Spartinivicinus poritis: one gene and its partner. The protein of the gene in region 1 interacts with the protein of each later gene in a pairwise test. Links are inferred from orthologs where the notes say so. Each region holds a gene or a part of one and is shown in the gene's direction. Other genes may lie near its edges. The genes, in order: ORQ98_RS21185 and bioB.

Region 1 (10,168 bases):
TCTTAAACTAAGCTGTATAATTTATTATCGGTATGGATCCAAATCATTATTTTTACGGTTGGATGATTTATTTAGCGAGTGCCTTTGGCTGTTTTTTAGTCTGGGTGCGTATGACAAGATCATTAAGCCGCTTTCTAAAAGGTTTGTTACGTGGAGTTGTGGCAGTTGCCTTATTTACCCCATGGTATGTTGATAACAACCAAGATTACTTAGCACCTGCTGGCCTGGTGGCCTTATATGATGCTTTAACCAAAGGGGCTGAGTCAGCCTATCGAGCAGGACATGTGGTTGCTGTGGCAGAGCTACTGATGTTTGTTTTGCTGTTAGGGTTGTTCATCGTTTTGCCATCTCCTAAACCCAAGCGAACTAAGTCGAAAGCAGAGGCACAAGACAAGCGTAAGCCTGCTACTCGTCAACAACAAACTAAGCAGAAAAAGCGCACGAAAAAACCTCCCCAACAACCTAAAGAGCGGATTACCCCAACGATTTAAACTGTATAGTCGTCTGCTATTTGTCTTCTGCCTTTCCGAACTTCGCCTCCATTCTGGAGGCGTCAATACCTGCTTAACCGTGCCATTTACAATAAAACTGCTATAACTTAATGGTGGTACCAGATATTTTCCTGTGCTGATCGGTTATATGCAGTAGCGGCTTACAATTGGCCTGAATACAACAAATTGTAACAGGCATAAAAGCCGTGAAGGCTTTGGGTTCAGATGCAGAAGTGTGTAGCTTGATCACAAGCAAATTGGCACAGGCTGGTCATTAGTCACTATTGCAAGGAGCTGGCAATGACTCATAGGGCTGGGTCTATCATCCTGGCAAGCTTATTTAATCCACACCTGGCGGTGGTTAAATTTATCATTAGCACGCTGAGGCAAGGTGGCAGGGCATTTATTCCATTTTTATTATTGCTTCTCTTTCGCTTTATAGTTGTTAGTGCCGCTTTTGCTGAAGAATCTGATCAGTCTCCCTCCACCCAAGTTGCTGCTGCTGATGTCCGAATGCTCGTGGATATTTCAGGCAGTATGAAAATTAATGATCCCCAAAACTTACGAGTACCTGCAATAGAGTTAATGGTTGAATTATTACCAAAAGGAAGTAAGGCAGGAGTATGGAATTTTGGGCAGCATATCAAACCATTGGTGCCCTATGACGAGGTTAATGACAAATGGCGCCAACAAGCAAGGCAACAAGTAGGAAAAATCAACTCAACTGGGTTATTTACCAATATTCGTGAAGCCCTCAATGTAGCTGCATTTGATCGTAATACCCAGGCAAAACAGCCTCGCCATATCATCCTGCTAACCGACGGTATGGTGGATATTTCAAAAGATCCAGATAAGAATAAGACCGAACGTGAGCGAATTATTACCGAACAAATTCCAGTACTCAGTCAGGCTGGTTACACTATTCATACCATTGCGTTATCCAGTAATTCTGATCGGGAGTTGATGGATACCCTAGCCATAGAAACGGGTGGGTTTTCTTCCGAAGCCAATGATGCTGAAGCATTAACCAAACTATTTTTAAAAGCGCTGGAGCAAACGGCACCGGCTGAACAAGTCCCCTTAAAAGATAATAAATTCTTGGTAGATTCCAGCGTTGAAGAGTTTACGTTACTGGTTTTTAAGCCTCGCCTTGAAGCCGTAACCCAACTCTTATCGCCTGATCAAACGCTCTACTCCAAAGACAATATCACTGATGATATTAAATGGCATAGTACTGATCAGTATGACTTAGTTACAGTACAAAAGCCGTATGAAGGTGAGTGGCTGTTACAAGCAGAGCCTGACCCTGATAACCGAGTTACCATTGTTAGTGACTTAAAATTAAAAGTAAATGAAATCCCCAGTAACTTATTTTTAGGGCAGGAAGTCGAGCTGGATTTCTGGTTTGAGGAGCAAGGCAAAACGATTCTTAAAGAGGAGTTTTTACAGGTTATTCAAGGCAGTTGGCGGGTATATCAAACCGCAAAATTAATCAGTGAGCAACCAATAAAAGGGGAGGATTCACTAAAAGAAGGACATTTTACTGATCTACTTAAGCCATTTCCAGAGTTAGGTGATTATCGGATTGAGCTGGTTATTGATGCCAATACGTTTAATCGCCGTTACGCAAAACTCGTCTCAGTTCGTCAACCATTTAAAATTGAGAGTGAATTGTTCAATGAAGATGGTCAAGATAAGTATTTAGTGGTAGTGAAACCCCGCAGTCAGTCGATTGATAGAAAATCATCTAAAGTCATCGCTCAAGTGCGCTACCCTGATGGCACCAAGCAGCTTCGTCCAGTACCGTTATATAAAGATGGTCGGAGTTGGCGATTTTCCATTGAGCGTTTGCAGCAAGGTCAACACAAAGTTTTTTTTAATATCAATGCACAAGCGAAAGATGGACAATCGCTGAAAATTGAAACTGCTCCAATTATATTGAACTACCCAGAAACACAAACAGCCACTGTAGAAGCTGGAGTGGCGCCTGAGCCAGAGCCAGAAAAAGCTGAGCAGGAAGTGGAACCAGAAGAGGATACGAGCACTGAAGCGGAACAAGAGCCTGAAACAGAAGAACAGCTGGACGCTGAAGAAGAGCCAGAGGGAGAGGCTGAAGCTGCAGAAGATGAGTTAGGCTGGATTACTTATGCAGGTATTGCCTTGGGCAATATATTGGTGTTGGGCGGTTTATTTTTTGCCTATAAAAAATTGATAAAGAGTGGTGATGAAAAGCTTGATGATGAGGCAGCTGAGTCTGATAAAGAAGGGACAGGAAATGAAGAAAAAACAAGTGATGAAAAGCCTGAAGTACTAGAAGCGGAATTAGAAGAGCCTGATGAGCCAGAGCCGGAACCCGAAGAAGAGCCCATGGCAGAAGACGATGACATGGAAATTGAACTACCAGCTGATGATCTTGAAGACTTAACGGCCAGTGAACCAGTAGCCGAGGCAGATGAGCCGCCTCCTGCTCCATCAGAAGCGGTGGATGAGGAACAAGCTGAAACCAAGGATCAGTTAGATGAAGATGATATTCCTACCGAAGACCCTGAAGATTTACTGAATGAAGACTTTGACCTATCGGGGGGAGATGAGTCTGATGAAAAAAAGAATAAGTCTGAATAAATCAACCGTCGTTTATTAACAGCTCCTTTTCCTGCTTATTATACTCAAAGCGTAGAGTATATCGTGATATAGTAGGTAAAAGTATTTACTTATTCATCGCTGCTATAGGCGAATTACTGGCGTTATACGTGAATTTTTAGGGTTATGTGCGAATTATTAGGTATGAGTGCCAATGTCCCAACGGACATTTGTTTTAGTTTTACTGGGCTTATGCAGCGAGGAGGGCGCACTGGCCCGCATAAAGATGGCTGGGGCATTGTGTTGTATGAAGGAAAAGCCATTCGCGAGTTTCGTGATAGCCAGCCAAGTTATCAATCCGCAGTGGCAGAGCTGGTAAAACAATACCCTATTAAGAGCTGTATTGTCATTAGCCATATTCGACAAGCTAACTCCGGGCGAGTTTGTTTAGAAAATACACATCCTTTTATTCGAGAGTTGTGGGGAAGAAAATGGACTTTTGCCCATAATGGTCAGCTAAAAAAAGCCAAGCAAGAGCTTCCCTTATCATTTTATTTACCCGTGGGAACCACCGATAGTGAACATGCCTTTTGCTGGATGTTAGCTCAAATAAGACAGCAGTTTCCTGTGATGCCTGAGCAACCAGAGCCTATGTGGCAGGCTATTCATCAATTGTGTTGTCAGCTCAATGAATATGGAGTGTTTAATTTATTATTAAGCGAAGCTAATTACCTGTATGCATTTTGCTCGACGAAATTATCCTGGCTAACACGACGAGCACCTTTTGCAGAAGCCATTTTGAAGGATGCTGAACTCAAAATTGACTTCCAAAAAGAAACCACCCCTAATGATGTAGTGACCGTTATAGCAACAGAGCCACTAACCACTAATGAAACCTGGAATACCTTAGAGCCGGGAGAACTGGCAGTATTTCAGTTGGGAGAGTTGGTGTCTACTATCCGGTAGCTATTATTTTAGTATAGCCATTATAAAGCTCTGGTTGGCCAGAGCTTTATGAAACGATTGTATATTTAGTTTTCTATACAGATAGTTCTCAAGGTTTTGGCATATAACTAATTTGTTAATGTACTTTTTTTATATATTTTTTTCAGCACAGTAAGCTATCTTATAAGCAAAAGAAGATACTCAAGTTACTTAGGTGCCCTTAACAGTACCTGGATACCTTAAATAACGATCACTTAACACAAGGGATAGTGTGCCAAAGTATTTAAACATACTAAAAGTATAATACCAACCCTTGAAAAATAACGTGATTAATAAGAATTATTTGTTAGTGAAAATAGTTTTTTTTAGAAAAAGCTTGGTGCTGTTAAGTTTTTTTAGCATCCTACCAGGCTATGGAGGAGAGATAACCGGTTCAGTAGATACTAGCTTATCTTATGGCGCAATGTGGCGAGTGGAAGGACGAGATACTCGAAAATATGGGAATGATACAGAGCCTACCCATGATGAGGTTAATTCTAATGATGGTAATCGTAATTATGATACAGGACTAGTTTCTAATACTTATAAAATAACTGCTGAATTAGAAGCTAATTATTCTAACCTTGATAGTAATATTGAAAATATAGGAGTATTTATTAGAGGGCGGGCCTTTTATGATACTGTTGTGATAGGTCAGGCTACTGATTGGAATCATGCAAATAGTCGCTTTATTAATCGAAGGTTTCTTGATCAAACTAATACTTATCCTTATGGTGATGGTTTTGATAGTGAAGTGGAGGGATTGATTGGTAAGGATGCTTCTCTATTAGATGCTTATCTTTATAGTAACTTCAATCTATATGAGAAAACACTTGATGTACGCATTGGTCAGCAAGTATTAAATTGGGGAGAAGGACTTTTTTACAGGGAAGGAATTAACACTATTAACCCAATAGATGCAGTTCATATTTCTTTACCTGGCTCTGAAGTGAAGGATTTATTAATTCCACAAATGGCTTTATCTTTCACTATAGGGCTGACAGATAATGTTTCTATGGAAGCGTACTATATGTTGGAGTGGGATGAATCTATAGTACCTCCTAGAGGATCCTATTTTAGTAATAATGATATCGTTTCTGAGGGAGCAGACAAAGGCTATAATAAAGTGAGTGACGGTATAAAGCTTATTGCAAATGCTTATAATACAGTTTTGGCTCCAGGTGAAGACTTGTATACCGATTTAAATATAAATACAAATTCAGCGCAGGATTATCTGGTTGTAGCTGATGTTGGCCAGAAACAATCTGCGTCAGATGGAGGGCAATGGGGAGTTAACTTTAAATATTTTGCTGAAAGCCTTAATGGTACAGAGTTTGGAGTGTATTATGTTAATTATCACTCCCAAATACCGTTTGTCCAAGCCAAGATACCAAATGATGGTAGAATAGAGGATTTTAATTCTAATGAAAATCGTAAAATAAGAAATATATGCTTAGATCCTAGATTGGGGCTAGACATTGATGGAATTAGCACATGTATTGCTGGTTTGTCAGCAGGACATGTTCTTTCTAATGATGTATTTGTAAGGAGAGCTTTTCCAGAAGATATTCGTATGTATGGACTAAGCTTTAATACTACTATTGGAAACACAGCTATTGCTGGTGAATTGGCTTATCGACCTAATATGCCAATGTGGATTGATCATCTAGATGATTTAGGTGCGGGTATATCCTTGAATACAGTATCGCTTTCTAACCAAGTCGCGGCGGGGCTATCTAACGTTTGTTCTGGAAATACTTTTAATATATCTCAAGCAAGGGCTAGAAATAGAGCTTGTTTAGGAAGTTGGTATAATAACTTCGAACGTGTAGAATTATGGACTGGTTCATTAATATTTATCCATAATTTTGGTTCTTTAATAGGGTTTGATAGTCTGACAGGGTTATTTGAGCCTCACTTCGAAATGATATCTGGTATAGGTGGTGATTATGATAGGTTTCTGTCAAACGGCTCTGGCCCTTATAATCAGCATATTTTTGCTAGTGACTATACCCCTGCCCATGAACGTTTAGACCGTTTTAGCTGGGGTTATACGATAGTACTTTCTGGCGTGTGGAACGATGCGTTTGCAGGTATTAATTTAAACCCAATTTTGCGCTTCAAGCATGATGTAGATGGTAACTCAAGGGTAACAGGTAGTTTTATGGAAGACCGTAAAGCGGCAACTGTTGAATTAAATGCAAACTACTTAGAGACTATTTCAGCCAGTATTAGTTATTCAAATTTTTTTGGGGCAGAACGACGGAATAAATTAAATGACAGAGACCATATAGCAGTAACTATCAAATATGATTTTTGAGGAGCAAAGAAAGCTAGTCATTTGAACGATGAGATAATAGTACAAGGGGCTTTTATCTTCTACCTTTTTGTCTAAGAGCTGCTGGTCTAAAGTGGCTTTTTTTAGGTGAAGTTTTAGAAAACTCTATAAAGGTTTTCAATTCATTAGATATGCCACTTATAAAATACCGTCGAGATTGAAGGTCGTGATGAACATCTAATCCTGTCCATATTGTAGGTTGATCATAATAATTTAACAGGTAGGCCATATTAATACGCCATAACTTATCTCGATTATCATAAAGATCAACGATGGCTGCTCCCCAGCTATCTTCATCCAAATATAAGATCCGTTTAGAATAAATATGTCGCTTTCCTTTTTTGAGAGTTCCTTCTACAATCCAAACACGATGCAACTCATATCGGGTGTGATGAGGATTTATGTGTCCAATTTTTAAGATATCATTGTTTTTTAAGTTAGGACTAATAAGCTTATAGTTATTATAGGGTATGAAAATCTCTTTCTTGCCTTTAAGTTTCCATTCGAAACGATCTGGAGAGCCATTAAACATGTCCACATCATCAATAGTTACTAACCCATCTGCCATATCAACAGGAGTGTCATAAGATGCATTAGGGGCTCGACGAACGCGACGTTGGCCTACATTATATGCCCAGGATAATCGTGGTTGTTTCATTTGGTCTAGAGTTTCATATTTTAATAAATAGCTGCCTGCTAATCGAGGAGGAGTGAGTATGTGGGATAAATAATAAATAAGAATATTATCTAACGTTGATTCATTACCTAGTGGATTATAATAATGAAAATAGGCTTCTTGCAGAACAGAAACAGGTATATAGTTGCCATTACGATGGATAGCAGCTACAGTTACTGTGCGTTTAGCATATATTCCACGGTAACGAACTATATGATTCCAGAGGGCTTCTATACCATTTTTAGGAATTGGGAAAGGAAAACCTGCATAAGCACCAGTGAAGCCACTACCATTATTAATTAATTTTGCCGTAGTTGCATTTTTATAAGTATTTTTATAAATAAAGGAGGGGAGCGCCCCAGTTCGACGAGACTTGTAAATAGGCATTTTGAAAGTGTTTGGGTAAGAATAGAATAATGCTACTTGTCCTTTTGAAAGGTTGCTCGAATACTGTTTGAAATTATTTGAGGTGATAGTAAATAGTGGTTTATCCCTAGGATAAGGATTAGGGTAATGCTGTCCTGGTTTATATGCTGCTGGTATATCACTTTTCTGTATACCTCCATTCCAGTCAGGGATTTCTCCAGTGTTGTTTCCTTTTCTCTCTGCCCCTATTGGAGTTAGGTCACTTTTTAACAATTCAGCTTCTTTAGGAGACACTGCGGCCAATGTTGCTTTAATGATTAAGATAGAAGCAGAAGAGATAATAAAGGTAGTACTAGTAATAAAGTAGGAATGAAACATATAACTCTCACTATAAAACTGGTAGTTAAGTTAGTAGGAAGATGATTTGTGAGCCACGTTTTTATTTTTTGTAAATTAGATTAACAAGAGTTAACTATACCTATTTTAGCTTATAGAGCTTAAGCGAACAAACTACTATATAGTTTAAAGTATGAAAGTATTTAGTGTTCTTTTTCAATCTCTGCAGCTCTATCTACCCTTAGAGTTAGCTCATTGTAAGCAAAACTGGGTATAGAAATATGCTCTTGACTGGCAAGACAACAGTCCCATACGGCAAGTAGAAATCCATAAATATGCTTTCTTGCATTGATTTTATCATCAATGTCATGAAAAAAAGTATGCCAATGATTTTCTTGTTCTGCTAGTATCTCTACTAGTTTTATACCTGCCAGGTATTCAGCAAGAGGGTCAAGAGCTATGCGAATACGCTTTTGTGCTGGCTGAATAAAATGAATTATTCTTAGCTGTTCTGCAAGATATTTCAGCCGTTCTTGCTTGTTTTCGCCTTCCATTTCGGCTAATAAATCAATAATAAGAGGTGAAGAAGGTTGAAAATTATTTTTGAGCGATACCCAGGCAATTGTCTTCATGTCACAATGAATGGTTAAGTCATCTAGTTTTTTAATATGAATATTTCTGTTAATATTATTTAGGTAGCTTAACATTAAGTCAGGTATGCTTTCTGGTAATTGGCTTTCACCATTATGTTCAGCTTTTGAGATTATCAGCTCAGCATATAGTGTAATTAATAGTACAGTGATTTCTCTTTTACTAATTATTGCGGATAGTTTGCTGCAGTACTTAAAAAAACTGGTATCATCAAATAAACTTCGCTTTTGCCGCTTTGTCAGATAAGCTTCCATAAATGAGGACAAGTGATTACCTGAAACTCGTAATGGCTTTATAACTGATTTAATACAGCTACCTAGGTTTTCTTCATTTCGGGAAGTTATTATTAAAGCATTCATAGAGAAGTTATGTATCTCAGGATGGAATTGCTTGCATGATTCTGTAGTCATTTCAGAAAAATGGTCAACTATAATTAATAGTCGTTGATGTTGGAGTAAATATTGTAATAGTTTTTCAGAAATAGGTATTGGAGATTCAATTAAGTCTTGTAGTTGTCTCCCAATTACTGTTAGTAAAGTGTCGCTTTCTTCTGAAAGCTCTACATCCAGCTCATGCTCTAATAATATGGGTAGCATAATATGGTTAGATGGTCTTTTATCTTTATCTTCCTCCATTACTGACTTAGCAATTTGACAAGCAAGGCTTGTTTTTCCAGAGCCTCCTTCTCCTGAAATAAGTAAGCAGAATCTTTTTTTTCTGATTTTTGGAGACAGAATTTCATTGGTTAATGAGTCTGATAGGTTTCCATCCATTTCTATAGGAATGGGAATGTAAACCTTTCTATCATATACAGTATTTTTTCTTGAAAAACGCTCGCGAGCAGAAGAAACATATGATTTAACCCAAGCATCTAAGACTCTGGGACAGTAGTGAAAAAATCCGACAAGAAGTGCTAGATTGAAAGGGATTTTCATTCCCCCTAACCAAGATGGTAGTTGAAATTCTGTATAGGTTTTTATACTTTCATTGACCTTAAAAATCCAGAGTGGTTTTAATAAAAATATAATTGACCATATTGATAGTAGAGAACTTATGTAGACTAGTAACCAGAAAAGAAGTTGATTTTGGTAAATCCAGTCTTTTAATTTATGTTTGATGCTTTTCTTTTTTAATTTTATATGGTTGGCTAGTGCTACCTGCGTAATCTCTATGTCTTTTAGTATTGGATTAATTTTAATATCTTTAAAGGAAGTTTCTATATATTTTATTATTTTTTCTATATAAGGGATAGGGAGTTTATCTGCTTTAATTAAGCTGTCTTTTAGAATGATGTTTGTATTTTTTATTATTAGGTGGCATAGGTTGTCGTTTTCTTTGTGCTTATAAAAAAGTTGAGCTAATTTTGGCAGGCTAGGACTTGCTGCCATACCAATTTTACCAAGAGTATTTATGGTGTTAACTAGAGTATTATTACTATCGTTGAAAAATGTGGAGCTTTCGTATATAGGTGTATCTAATAAATTAATTAACTCGGGTACAGCTAGCTTTGCTTCAGGTCCAATTTCTCCAAAAGCTAATATTATAGCATTTTTAATATCTATATTATTTGTAGACGTGAGCTTTGTTTTTAAGCTAGGTATAGTACTGCTCGCTGATTTACCAATCTTTCCAATTGCATAAATTATATGCTCTAATAGTTCATCGTTTTTGCTGTTTAGATTTTCTTCTAAAACCTTTATGGAAGGCTTTCCAAGCTTTCCAAGGGCTTCTACTGCAGTAAAACAT
Region 2 (10,090 bases), on another replicon or contig:
CTTCGGCAATTTCACTTGCTTTACGGTTTAATGGTTTTAATACGTTTACTAACTGCTTGCTTAGCACTAAGCCAATCAGAATACTGACTATTAATACTGCTATGCTTGCTGTGATTACTGTAAGACTGATTTCTTCAATGGCTTTACCTAATAAATTGGAGTCTTGCTGGGTTAATTGATTTTGCTGTTGGATTATTGCATTAACTGCCTCAGTTATTTGTTCTACTCTTGGTACTGCCTCTGTGGCCATTAAATGGTTAGCTTTATTCCAGTCTTTTGCCTTACGTCGTTTGATAATTTCTTCTGGTAGGGGTGCAAACATTTGTCGCATTTCTAGGTAGAGCTTCCAGATGCGCGACTCAGTGTCTGTAAATAAGTAGGTCATTTCCTTGAGCTGCTCTAACCTTACCTGGTTTTTCTTCCAGTTTTCCTGATATTTTTCAGCAAAATCATTATCACTGGTAATCACAAAGTCTCTTATGCTTGAAATACTATTACTCAAAGAGCTGTGGCTATCAGCAAATAATTTCAGTAAATGTTTGCGCTTGGGAGTCGCAATTTGTTGGTCTTCTTCGTCAATTAAAATGCTGAGCTGGTCTAAAGCAGTTTCGGCAAAAGGCCCGGCATCATTGAGTAACAACGTAATGGCTGGAATATTTTCTTCAGTATGACTGATAGCTTCTATTTTATCCTGCCATTGCTGCAGCTCTGTCATAAGTGGATTAAGTTGGCTTAAGTGGTCGTTTAGCTGTTGATCTTGCTGGTTGGGTTGATTTGATAATTGGCTAAGCTGCTGTTGTGATTGCTGAATTGCTTGCCAGGCAGATGCTCGTCTTTTCTTAAAGTGCTCTGCTTTATCAGACTGGCTACCTAGAATTAAATAACCTCTCAAAGAAGCAATTGAAGCATTTAAGCCGTTAAGCAGCTCTTTACTCGCATTAACTGTTGCAAAACGGTGCTCAATCAGGCTGCTCTTAGCCTGGTTGATTTGGGTTGTGCGCTGTAATGTTAAAACAGTCGTGACTGCTATTAGCGCAATAATAATACCAAACCCAATTGCCAGTTTTGTGGTGAGAGTGAGTTTCATTGTTGGTTTTCATGTAATCAGCACTTACTACTGCTTCAAGTGTAGATGATAGGCAAAGATTTAAGTAGCAATGGCTCTAGACAGTAGCGCTACACTTTTAATGCTGGCGTAGATAGCTTTGCCTGACTCCAGTTGTAGCTGCTGGCACGACTTACTGGTGATCAGTGATAATATCCGTTGCTGTTTGATGGTTAACTCAATCAAACACAATCCATCAGCAACATTGGTTATTTTGCTGATAGTGCAAGGAATGCTGTTTAATGCGCTGGTGTTATGATTGGGTTGCAGTGCCAGGCTGACATCTTTGGCAGGGATTTCCAGGCGGATACGGTTGCCTGGTTTATAGGGTAGTTGGTGCAGACATACTCTAAACCCGTCCAGGTCAAAAAAAGACAGGTGATGCTGCTGGTCGTGTTCGGTTAAATTTCCTTCTACAACACTCACCATATGGTGTAAATCCAGCCGTTGTTGTGGCAGGTAGTGGCTTAATTGAAAAATATCAATATTGGCTGTGATATTTCCCTCTTCCATTAAAATAACCTGATCTGCCAGCTGATTTACTTCATGAATATCATGACTAATTACCAGCCAGGGAATCGCTATTTGTTGGGCAAGATGGTGCAGGCTGCTCCAGATTTCTCGACGACTGGCCCGATCAAGGGCAGTTGAGGGTTCATCCATTAATATCAGCTGGCAGGCTGCTAACAGGCCTCGGGCTATAGCTACGCGTTGTTGCTGACCACCTGATAACTCATAAGGATAGCGATTAATCAGTTTATCTAAACTTAACAGGCTAATCGCATCATTCAGGCTAAGGTACTGCTGATAGCCATTAAGCCGACGTCTAATTGCAAACTTCAAGTTATCCAATACAGTTAAGTGGGGAAATAGTCGTGCGTCCTGAAATACATAACCTACTCCCCGTTGATAAGCTGGAGTAAATATTTTTTTTTGGCTATCAAGCCAGGTTTGCTCACTTAAGGTAATTTGTCCCGTTGCTTGTTGATTCAACCCAGCGAAAGTTTCAAATAAAGTCGTTTTACCACAGCCAGAAGGGCCAAAAATGGCTGTAATACCCTGGTTGGTAACTTTTCCAGCAGCGCTTAATTGAAACTGATCCTGGTTATTTTGCAGTAAACATTGAACGTTAAAGCTTAACATGGGCCGTTGGAGAGTTAGCAGCTTGATTATTACGTTGCAAGCTGTACAACAGCCATAACAACAGAAATGAAAAGACCAGTAAAATCCCTGCTAGCCAGTGGGCTTGTTGATAATTCAAAGACTCTACATGGTCAAATAACGCGATTGATAATACCTGGGTTTCGCCAGGGATATTACCACCAATCATCAATACCACACCAAACTCACCAACGGTATGAGCAAAAGCCATACTGGTGGCAATTAAGAAGCTGCGTTTGGTCAGGGGAATGATTAGGTTAAAGAATTGATCCCAACGATTGGCCCCCATACTGGAGGCGGCTTGTAATAACTTAATATCCAGCTGGTTAAAGGCAGCCTGTAATGGTTGCACCATAAAGGGTAGAGAATATAACACTGAGCCAATGACTAACCCTTGAAAAGTAAAGGTAAGTGAACTCCCTGTCAGTTGTAACCAAGTATTACCAATAAAGGAGTTGGGTGAAAAGGCAATTAATAAATAAAAACCCAGTACCGTAGGAGGTAAAATTAATGGCATTGCCACGAGTGCTTCAACCATATTACGAAAACGGCTCCGACCATGAGCAAGCCACCAGGCAATACCAGGGCCGATTAGTAATAAAATAATGGTGGTGACTAAAGCTAGCTGCAATGTAAGTTTAATGGCTAGCCAGTCTTGTTCGGTGAGTACATCCATTATAAGTAGTTAATCAGTAAATAAATTGAGTTGCTGCTGAACTATGGTCAGGCTTTAATCGTCGTCGGAGCTGGTACCATAACCATTACGTTGAATAATGTTGTGGCTATCCGAGCTTTTTAGAAATGCAATGAAGTCGACGGCTGCATCATTGGTAATGGCATTTTTTAGTAAAACAGCTTGCTGAACAATTGGCTGGTAATGCTTTTGGGGTACAACCCAATAAGTATTGTTTTTAAGAGTAATCACTTGTGATAGAGCAACCAGCCCTAAGTCAGCATTGCCACTGGCAGTAAATTGATAGGCTTGAGCAATATTGTTACCCATTACCACTTTATATTTTGCTGCTTCCCATAGCTTTAATTTTTTTAAGCTTTGTTCAGCAGCCATGCCATAAGGGGCCAAGTCAGGATTGGCAATACTAATAAAGCGACTATTGGTAATTGCTTGGCCTAAACTACCTTGAGTTAAGTGGAAATTATCTTTGGGGTGCCAGAATACTAATTTACCGTAGGCGTAGGTAAAGCGACTATTAGGTATAATTAAATTTTCTTTATCAAGCAACACTGGGCGGCGCTGATCGGCTGCTAGAAATACATCATAAGGCGCACCATTTTTTATTTGAGTATATAGTAAACCAGTAGCACCAGAACTTACTTTAAAATAGGTCTTTGGGTTATTTTGCTTATAATGGCGAATGAGTTGATGAAGGGTATTTTTAAAGTTAGATGAAACAGCAACAGTTATGTTGTTTTTGTCAGCAAAGGCTTGCTGACAAAATAAAGTCAGGATAAGCGTGAAGAGTCCTTTTATTTTAGTCATGAACTAAGACCTTATACTTCTATTCAAGAGCTGCCCTATTTTACCCTGTAACTAGCCTGTATGTATTTTCCCTGCCTTTTGTAATGTTTACAAAAGTAAGAAGGGTAATGTAATTGGCTGAAGCAATATATGTCAACGTCTTGCCTGAATATTTGCACTAGTTCCATTTTGGTGTTTTTGCTATACACCATATGTCGACTTTTTGCACTCCTGCATCTTTTAGTAATCGACTTACTTCATTAACAGTTGTTCCTGTGGTGACAACATCATCAACTAAGGCAAGGTGGCTTGGTAAAGGTTGGCTTGTTAACTGAAAAGCATGGCGGATATTAGTCTGCCGCTCTTTTGCTGATAAGCCAGTTTGGGCACTGGTTTTTTTATGTCGGCGAATAAGGTGGCGATGCAAAGGTATATTTAGTTGCTTACTTAATTGTTTGGCAATTAATAAGGCTTGATTGAAGCCTCGTTGTAATTCGCGTTTGCGGTGAAGTGGGGTAGGTATGATGAGTTCTGGCCATGGTTCACCAGTGTAAGTGCTAATGAGCTTTTCTCGTAATAAAGTGGTTAATGCCTGACCACAAATCAGCTTACCATTGAATTTATACTGGTGAATCATGTGGTCTATAGGAAAACTGTAACAAAAGGCGGGGATACAGTGATCAAATTTGGGGGGCTGTGAATAACATCGCCCACAAACCATATCTTCTGTTTTAAAAGGCAGTGGCTCCGCACAAAGACGACATGGGTGCGCTATTCGTGGCAACTGCTTAATACAGTCTTGGCATAACCGGTGATATGCATCACATGATGCCTGACATAACCAGCAAGAGTGCGGTAGTGAAAGGTTGTTTTTTATCCATTTGTAAACCTGATTGATCATTTTGGGTTGACAGATAGTCTCTCCTTTATATTATGTCGTCCATACCCTTCGCGAATAACTTTTAGGCTTTGTTGTCGTCGCTTTTCACCCCAGTCACTTAGTTTTACCTAAGCTCCTGGGGGCAAGTCTGCTACTGTATGACTTGCGGTAGCTACTTTAATTTATATAAAAGTGCTACTGGGACTCATCGCTCGACGGCCTTGCCTAAAAGCTCTTCGCTTTGGCTAATTATATTATGAAGACTAACTCATACAGCCGGTGATGTAGGATAACGAAAATGACTGCCACAGCTTCTAACGCCAAACTTATACGTCATGACTGGGGCTATGACGAAGTTAAAATGCTGTTCGATCTGCCATTTAATGATCTGTTGTTTCAGGCGCAAACCATTCATCGGCAATTTTTTGATCCCAATGCAGTGCAAACCAGTACATTGCTATCAATCAAGACTGGTGCATGCCCTGAAGACTGTAAATACTGTCCACAAAGTGGTCATTACAACACAGGTTTAGAAAAAGAAAAGTTACTGGCTGTTGAGCGAGTACTGGAAAAGGCCAAAGAAGCCAAGCAAGGCGGCGCAAGCCGTTTTTGTATGGGCGCTGCCTGGAAGCACCCTCGTGAAAAGGATATGCCCTATGTGCTGGAAATGGTGAAGGGGGTGAAGGCATTAGGCTTAGAAACCTGTATGACTCTGGGCATGTTAAAGAAAGAGCAGGCGGATCAATTAGCAGAAGCTGGGTTGGATTATTACAACCATAACCTAGATACCTCACCTGAGTTCTACGGCAGTATTATTACTACACGTACTTATCAAGACCGTCTGAATACATTGGGCAATGTCCGTGATGCGGGTATTAAAGTTTGTTCTGGCGGCATTATTGGTATGGGTGAAACCTTAACTGACCGCATTGGCCTGCTAGCTCAACTTGCCAACCTGCCTCAACATCCTGAAAGTGTGCCGATTAATATGTTAGTAAAAGTAGAAGGCACACCACTGGAAAATGTCGAAGATTTAGATCCTATTGAATTTATCAAAACCCTTGCTGTGGCTCGGATTATGATGCCTGCTTCCCATGTACGCCTATCGGCAGGGCGAGAGCAAATGTCTGATGAAATGCAGGCACTGGCCTTCTTTGCCGGCGCGAATTCGATATTTTATGGAGAGTGCCTGCTTACCACTGCTAACCCAGAAAAGAATAAAGACTTAATGCTGTTTAAGCGGTTGGGTATCAAACCAGAGCAGCGTATTGAAAAGTCGGATGAAGAACAAACCTCGAATATTTTGCAAGCGATTCAAGACAAGCAAAATAGCGAGATGTTTTACGACGCTGCACAGCCAAATCAGTAAGTAGCTGGTGTATAGATGACAGATTGGAGCCGCCTCACTAGCCGCTTGACCCAACGTCAGCAGCAACAGCTTATTCGTCAGCGAAATACAGTCGAAACGGCTCAAAGTGCAGAAATCATTAGTAATGGTGAAAAGCTGCTGAATTTTTGCAGTAATGACTATTTAGGACTGGCCAACCACCCCCAGGTAATTACTGCATTGCAACAGGCGGCAGTTGAGTATGGGGTAGGTAGTGGAGCCTCACACTTGGTTAGTGGCCACTCAAAGTTACACCATGAGTTGGAAGAAGCATTAGCTGAGTTTACTGGTCGACAGCGAGCACTGCTGTTTTCCACTGGTTATATGGCCAATGTTGGGGTTATTAGCGCCTTAGTTGAAAAAGGCGATGTGGTGCTACAAGACAAGCTTAATCATGCCTCGTTAATTGATGGTGGCTTATTGTCAGGGGCTCGTTTTACTCGTTACCTCCATAATGATCTGGCTAGCTTAACCCAAAAGCTTCAGCAGCATCAGACAGGTCAACAGCTGATCGTTACTGATGGAGTGTTCAGTATGGATGGAGATATTGCCCCGCTTACTGACATTGCAACTGTGGCTAAACAACATAGTGCCTGGTTAATGGTAGATGATGCCCACGGCTTTGGTTGTCTTGGCCCAAATGGAGAAGGCTCAGTCACTGAGGCAGGGCTAGCGGCTGAGGATATCCCCATATTAGTTGGCACCTTTGGTAAAGCGTTAGGCACTAGTGGGGCTTTTGTTGCTGGGGATGAGGTATTAATTGAGTCGCTCATCCAGTTTGCTCGGCCATACATCTACACCACAGCAATGCCCCCTGCTATTGCTGCGGCTACTTTGGCCAGTTTAAAGCTGGTGCAAACTGAAAACTGGCGGCGAGAAAAGTTGCAACGGAACATCAGCCAGTTTCGCTCAGGTGCTAGCCATCTTGGTTTGCAGTTAATGGAGTCAGTTACCGCGATTCAACCAATTGTGGTGGGTGATGCCGAAGCAGCATTAATGCTTAGCCAGCAACTAAAAGCCCAAGGCATATTAGTGACAGCTATTCGCCCACCCACTGTACCAGTGGGAACTTCTCGGCTGAGAATAACCTTATCAGCCAGCCATTCTGAGCAGCAGGTAAATCAGTTGCTGGAGTCGTTAGAGCAAGCCTGCAAACAGTTTAAAACCACTTCCAGCCGGTTGAATTAGCAGTATGTCAGTGAATTATTCAGCATCATATTCCTTAGTATTAATCCCTGGTTGGTCAATGCCTGCAGCTACCCTTGAATCACTTGCTGACTCCTTATCTGCTGAGTGGCCTGTAACGGTTTTAAAGTGGCCTACTGAATTGGAAGTTTGGCAGTACCAAGATCGCTTACTTGATGCGATGGCAGTCCAGTTACCAGAAGGGCCAGTTGTATTGGTGGGCTGGTCATTGGGAGGGCAACTAGCGAGTTTGTTGGCTGGGCTTATAACTAAAGCCAATGGGTATGGGGTAACAGGGTATTCTGAAGCTGCTGTCTGGAACAGCTTTAGCTCTAAAGGCCAAGGATGGCCTTTTAGAGCGGTGGAAGAATGCGCTGTTATTCCATATCAGACACTGAATCTAGCATCATCTACCCTCACCCAGAGGGAGAGGAGGGGGCAAGCGGCCTTAGTTACCTTGGCCAGTAACCCTTGTTTTGTTGCTAACCAAGACTGGCCTTTTGGCATGGCTCAACCAACCTTCAATGCTTTCCAGCAAGGCTTTAATCAATTACCCACTAAAACCCTAAAAGAGTTTTGCTTGTTAGTAGCAAAAGGGGCAGGTAAATGTCGGGCTACAGCAAAACGGCTCCAGCAATTGCAACCTCAGGCAGGTTTGAGCAATGAAGTGCTGGCAGAAGGGCTTAAACTGTTGGCAACTCTCGATACGCGAAATCTGCTTCAGCAGTTAACTTGCCCTCAACTGCATCTATTGGGCGCTAAGGATGCTTTAGTGAACCACCAGTTGGTTGAATGGTTTCAAAAGCAAGAAATACCAGTAGATATGCTTGCTAACTCAGGCCATTACCTAATGGCTGACACAGTCGAGCTGGTCAGTAAAATAAAGCAGTTTGCAATGGGGTGTAATCAGTGATGAAAAGATTGGATACACTCGACTGGTCATGGGATGGACCAAAGCTATTGACTGGTGAATATCACCCTGCAACTCATGAAAGCCAGCATTCAGCTGCTGGTGAACAAGCCATTATTGATAAACAAAAAGTTGCAGCGGCTTTCAGTCAGGCTGCGCCCTGTTATGACAGTGCTGCAAAGCTGCAGCAACAGGTGTTGAAACGGCTAGTTCAGCAACTGCCGGACTTACCAGATAACTCGGTTATTGCTGATCTAGGTTGTGGTACAGGCAAAGGTTTGCAGCAACTAACCCAGCGTTATTCTTCGGGCCAATTATTAGGTTTGGATTTGGCCTATGGTATGTTAGCCCATGCTCGGTCTCATAAACGTATTTCTGCAAATTGGTGCTGTGGGGATGCAGAGCAACTGCCTTTACGAGCAAGCAGCATTGATTTAGTTTTCTCCAGTCTAGCCATTCAGTGGTGTCAGTCTTTCCCTAAGCTGCTAAGCCAGATAGAAAATACCTTAAAGCCAGGTGGTTTTTTTGTATTCAGCACGCTAACTGAAGGTACGCTAACTGAGCTAAACCAAGCCTGGCAACAGATTGATCACTATGTTCATGTTAATACCTATCCTTCCGTTGATTGGCATCTTCAGCAGATTCAGGCCAGTGGTTTTCAAACAGTTGCAGCGATTAATAAGCAGGAAGTGGTTTATGAGCAAAACCTGAAAGTGGTATTGCAAGGGTTAAAAAATATAGGTGCAGGTACTGTCAATGGAAGGCGTCGATCTGGACTAATGAGCCGTGAGCAGTATCAGCAACTAACGAGCCAGTATGAAGCTTTCCGACAGTCTTCGGGTCTACCAGCTACTTATCAAGTTTTCTATTCAATTTTAAAAAAGCCCAATGACTAAACCATTTTTTGTTACTGGTACAGATACTGAAGTAGGCAAAACCCTGATTAGCTGTGGTTTGCTACACAAAGCTCAGCAACAGGGGCTTACCACTATTGGATTAAAGCCTGTGGCCGCTGGATGTACCCAAACGGCTAATGGTTTGCAAAATGAGGATGCGCTTCGGCTACAGCAGTGCTCCACAGTTAAGCTGCCTTATCAGCAGGTCAACCCTATTGCGTTAGAACCACCCATTGCACCACATATAGCGGCGGCTGAAATTAACAAACCCATTCGTGCTGATAGATTAGTTGGTTATTGCCGGGGGGCTTTAATGCAGTCGGCAGACTTTAAGTTAATTGAAGGTGCTGGGGGGTGGCGAGTACCCCTCAATTATCGAGAAACACTAGCCGATGTAGCCAAACAGCTTCATTGCCAAGTGATATTGGTAGTTGGAATGAAGCTAGGCTGTATCAACCATGCCCTATTAACTTATGAAGCCATTATGAGAGATGGTTTAACCGTGGCAGGCTGGGTAGCGAATCAAGTACAGCCTGAGATGTCGCGTTTGGAAGCCAATATCGAAACCCTTCAACAAATGCTGCCAGCACCTTGTCTTGGGGTGGTACCTTATCAAGAGCTGCCTACCGCTGAGAGAGTTAGTGAATACCTAACAGCGCCGAGTTTGTAGCCTTATTTATAACAAGTCCCCTTATTATGAAAAATCCATTTTATCGAGCAGCAGCGGCTTGTGTTTAAATAATCTACAGAGCTACAAGTTTGGTCTATGGAAGTTGATTAGGAGGGCTAACCAATGCAAGTAAACTCTGCTTTTGGTGCAGGTTTAGCAGGTATTCAACGGGGTATGCAAGGGTTGCAGGCATCAGCGGAAACCATTGCAGAGGCTAATGCTCGTGATAGTTTTTCCATGAATAAAATTACGGAAGCTATTGTTGACCTAAAGGTAAACAAACATACCGTTGAAGCGTCAGCCAAAGTAATAAAAGCGGCTGATGAGAATATGGGAACCTTGATTGATACACTGGCGTAATTAGCCATTTCTAACAACTAAAGCTAAAGCTGATTTACAAGCAGCCGAAACAACATTCT

What was found.
Region 2: the proteins of ORQ98_RS21185 (region 1) and bioB interact in binary tests that used the Escherichia coli proteins (3 or more experiments, as listed by UniProt). The link is inferred for Spartinivicinus poritis from one-to-one orthologs.

What each region holds. Positions count from the first base shown.
Region 1 is NZ_JAPMOU010000036.1:1,776-11,943, forward strand. Bases 2,232-5,147 are described here. They hold ORQ98_RS21185 (class II glutamine amidotransferase), read left to right. Parts: upstream 2,232-3,257; coding sequence 3,258-4,037; downstream 4,038-5,147. Other genes in these bases: ORQ98_RS21180 (VWA domain-containing protein), read left to right, coding at 2,232-3,113; ORQ98_RS21190 (DUF1302 domain-containing protein), read left to right, coding at 4,366-5,147. Also shown: ORQ98_RS21175 (hypothetical protein), read left to right, coding at 111-491; more of ORQ98_RS21180, read left to right, coding at 792-2,231; more of ORQ98_RS21190, read left to right, coding at 5,148-6,375; ORQ98_RS21195 (DUF1329 domain-containing protein), read right to left, coding at 6,428-7,813; ORQ98_RS21200 (HEAT repeat domain-containing protein), read right to left, coding at 7,975-10,168.
Region 2 is NZ_JAPMOU010000017.1:49,957-60,046, forward strand. What follows is about bases 4,119-6,956. They hold bioB (biotin synthase BioB), read left to right. Parts: upstream 4,119-4,921; coding sequence 4,922-5,992; downstream 5,993-6,956. Other genes in these bases: ORQ98_RS14215 (ComF family protein), read right to left, coding at 4,119-4,380; bioF (8-amino-7-oxononanoate synthase), read left to right, coding at 6,008-6,956. Also shown: ORQ98_RS14195 (methyl-accepting chemotaxis protein), read right to left, coding at 1-1,087; modC (molybdenum ABC transporter ATP-binding protein), read right to left, coding at 1,148-2,248; modB (molybdate ABC transporter permease subunit), read right to left, coding at 2,235-2,942; modA (molybdate ABC transporter substrate-binding protein), read right to left, coding at 2,997-3,764; more of ORQ98_RS14215, read right to left, coding at 3,922-4,118; more of bioF, read left to right, coding at 6,957-7,198; ORQ98_RS14230 (alpha/beta fold hydrolase), read left to right, coding at 7,209-8,108; malonyl-ACP O-methyltransferase BioC, read left to right, coding at 8,108-9,001; bioD (dethiobiotin synthase), read left to right, coding at 8,994-9,671; ORQ98_RS14245 (hypothetical protein), read left to right, coding at 9,795-10,031. UniProt on the Escherichia coli protein: Catalyzes the conversion of dethiobiotin (DTB) to biotin by the insertion of a sulfur atom into dethiobiotin via a radical-based mechanism.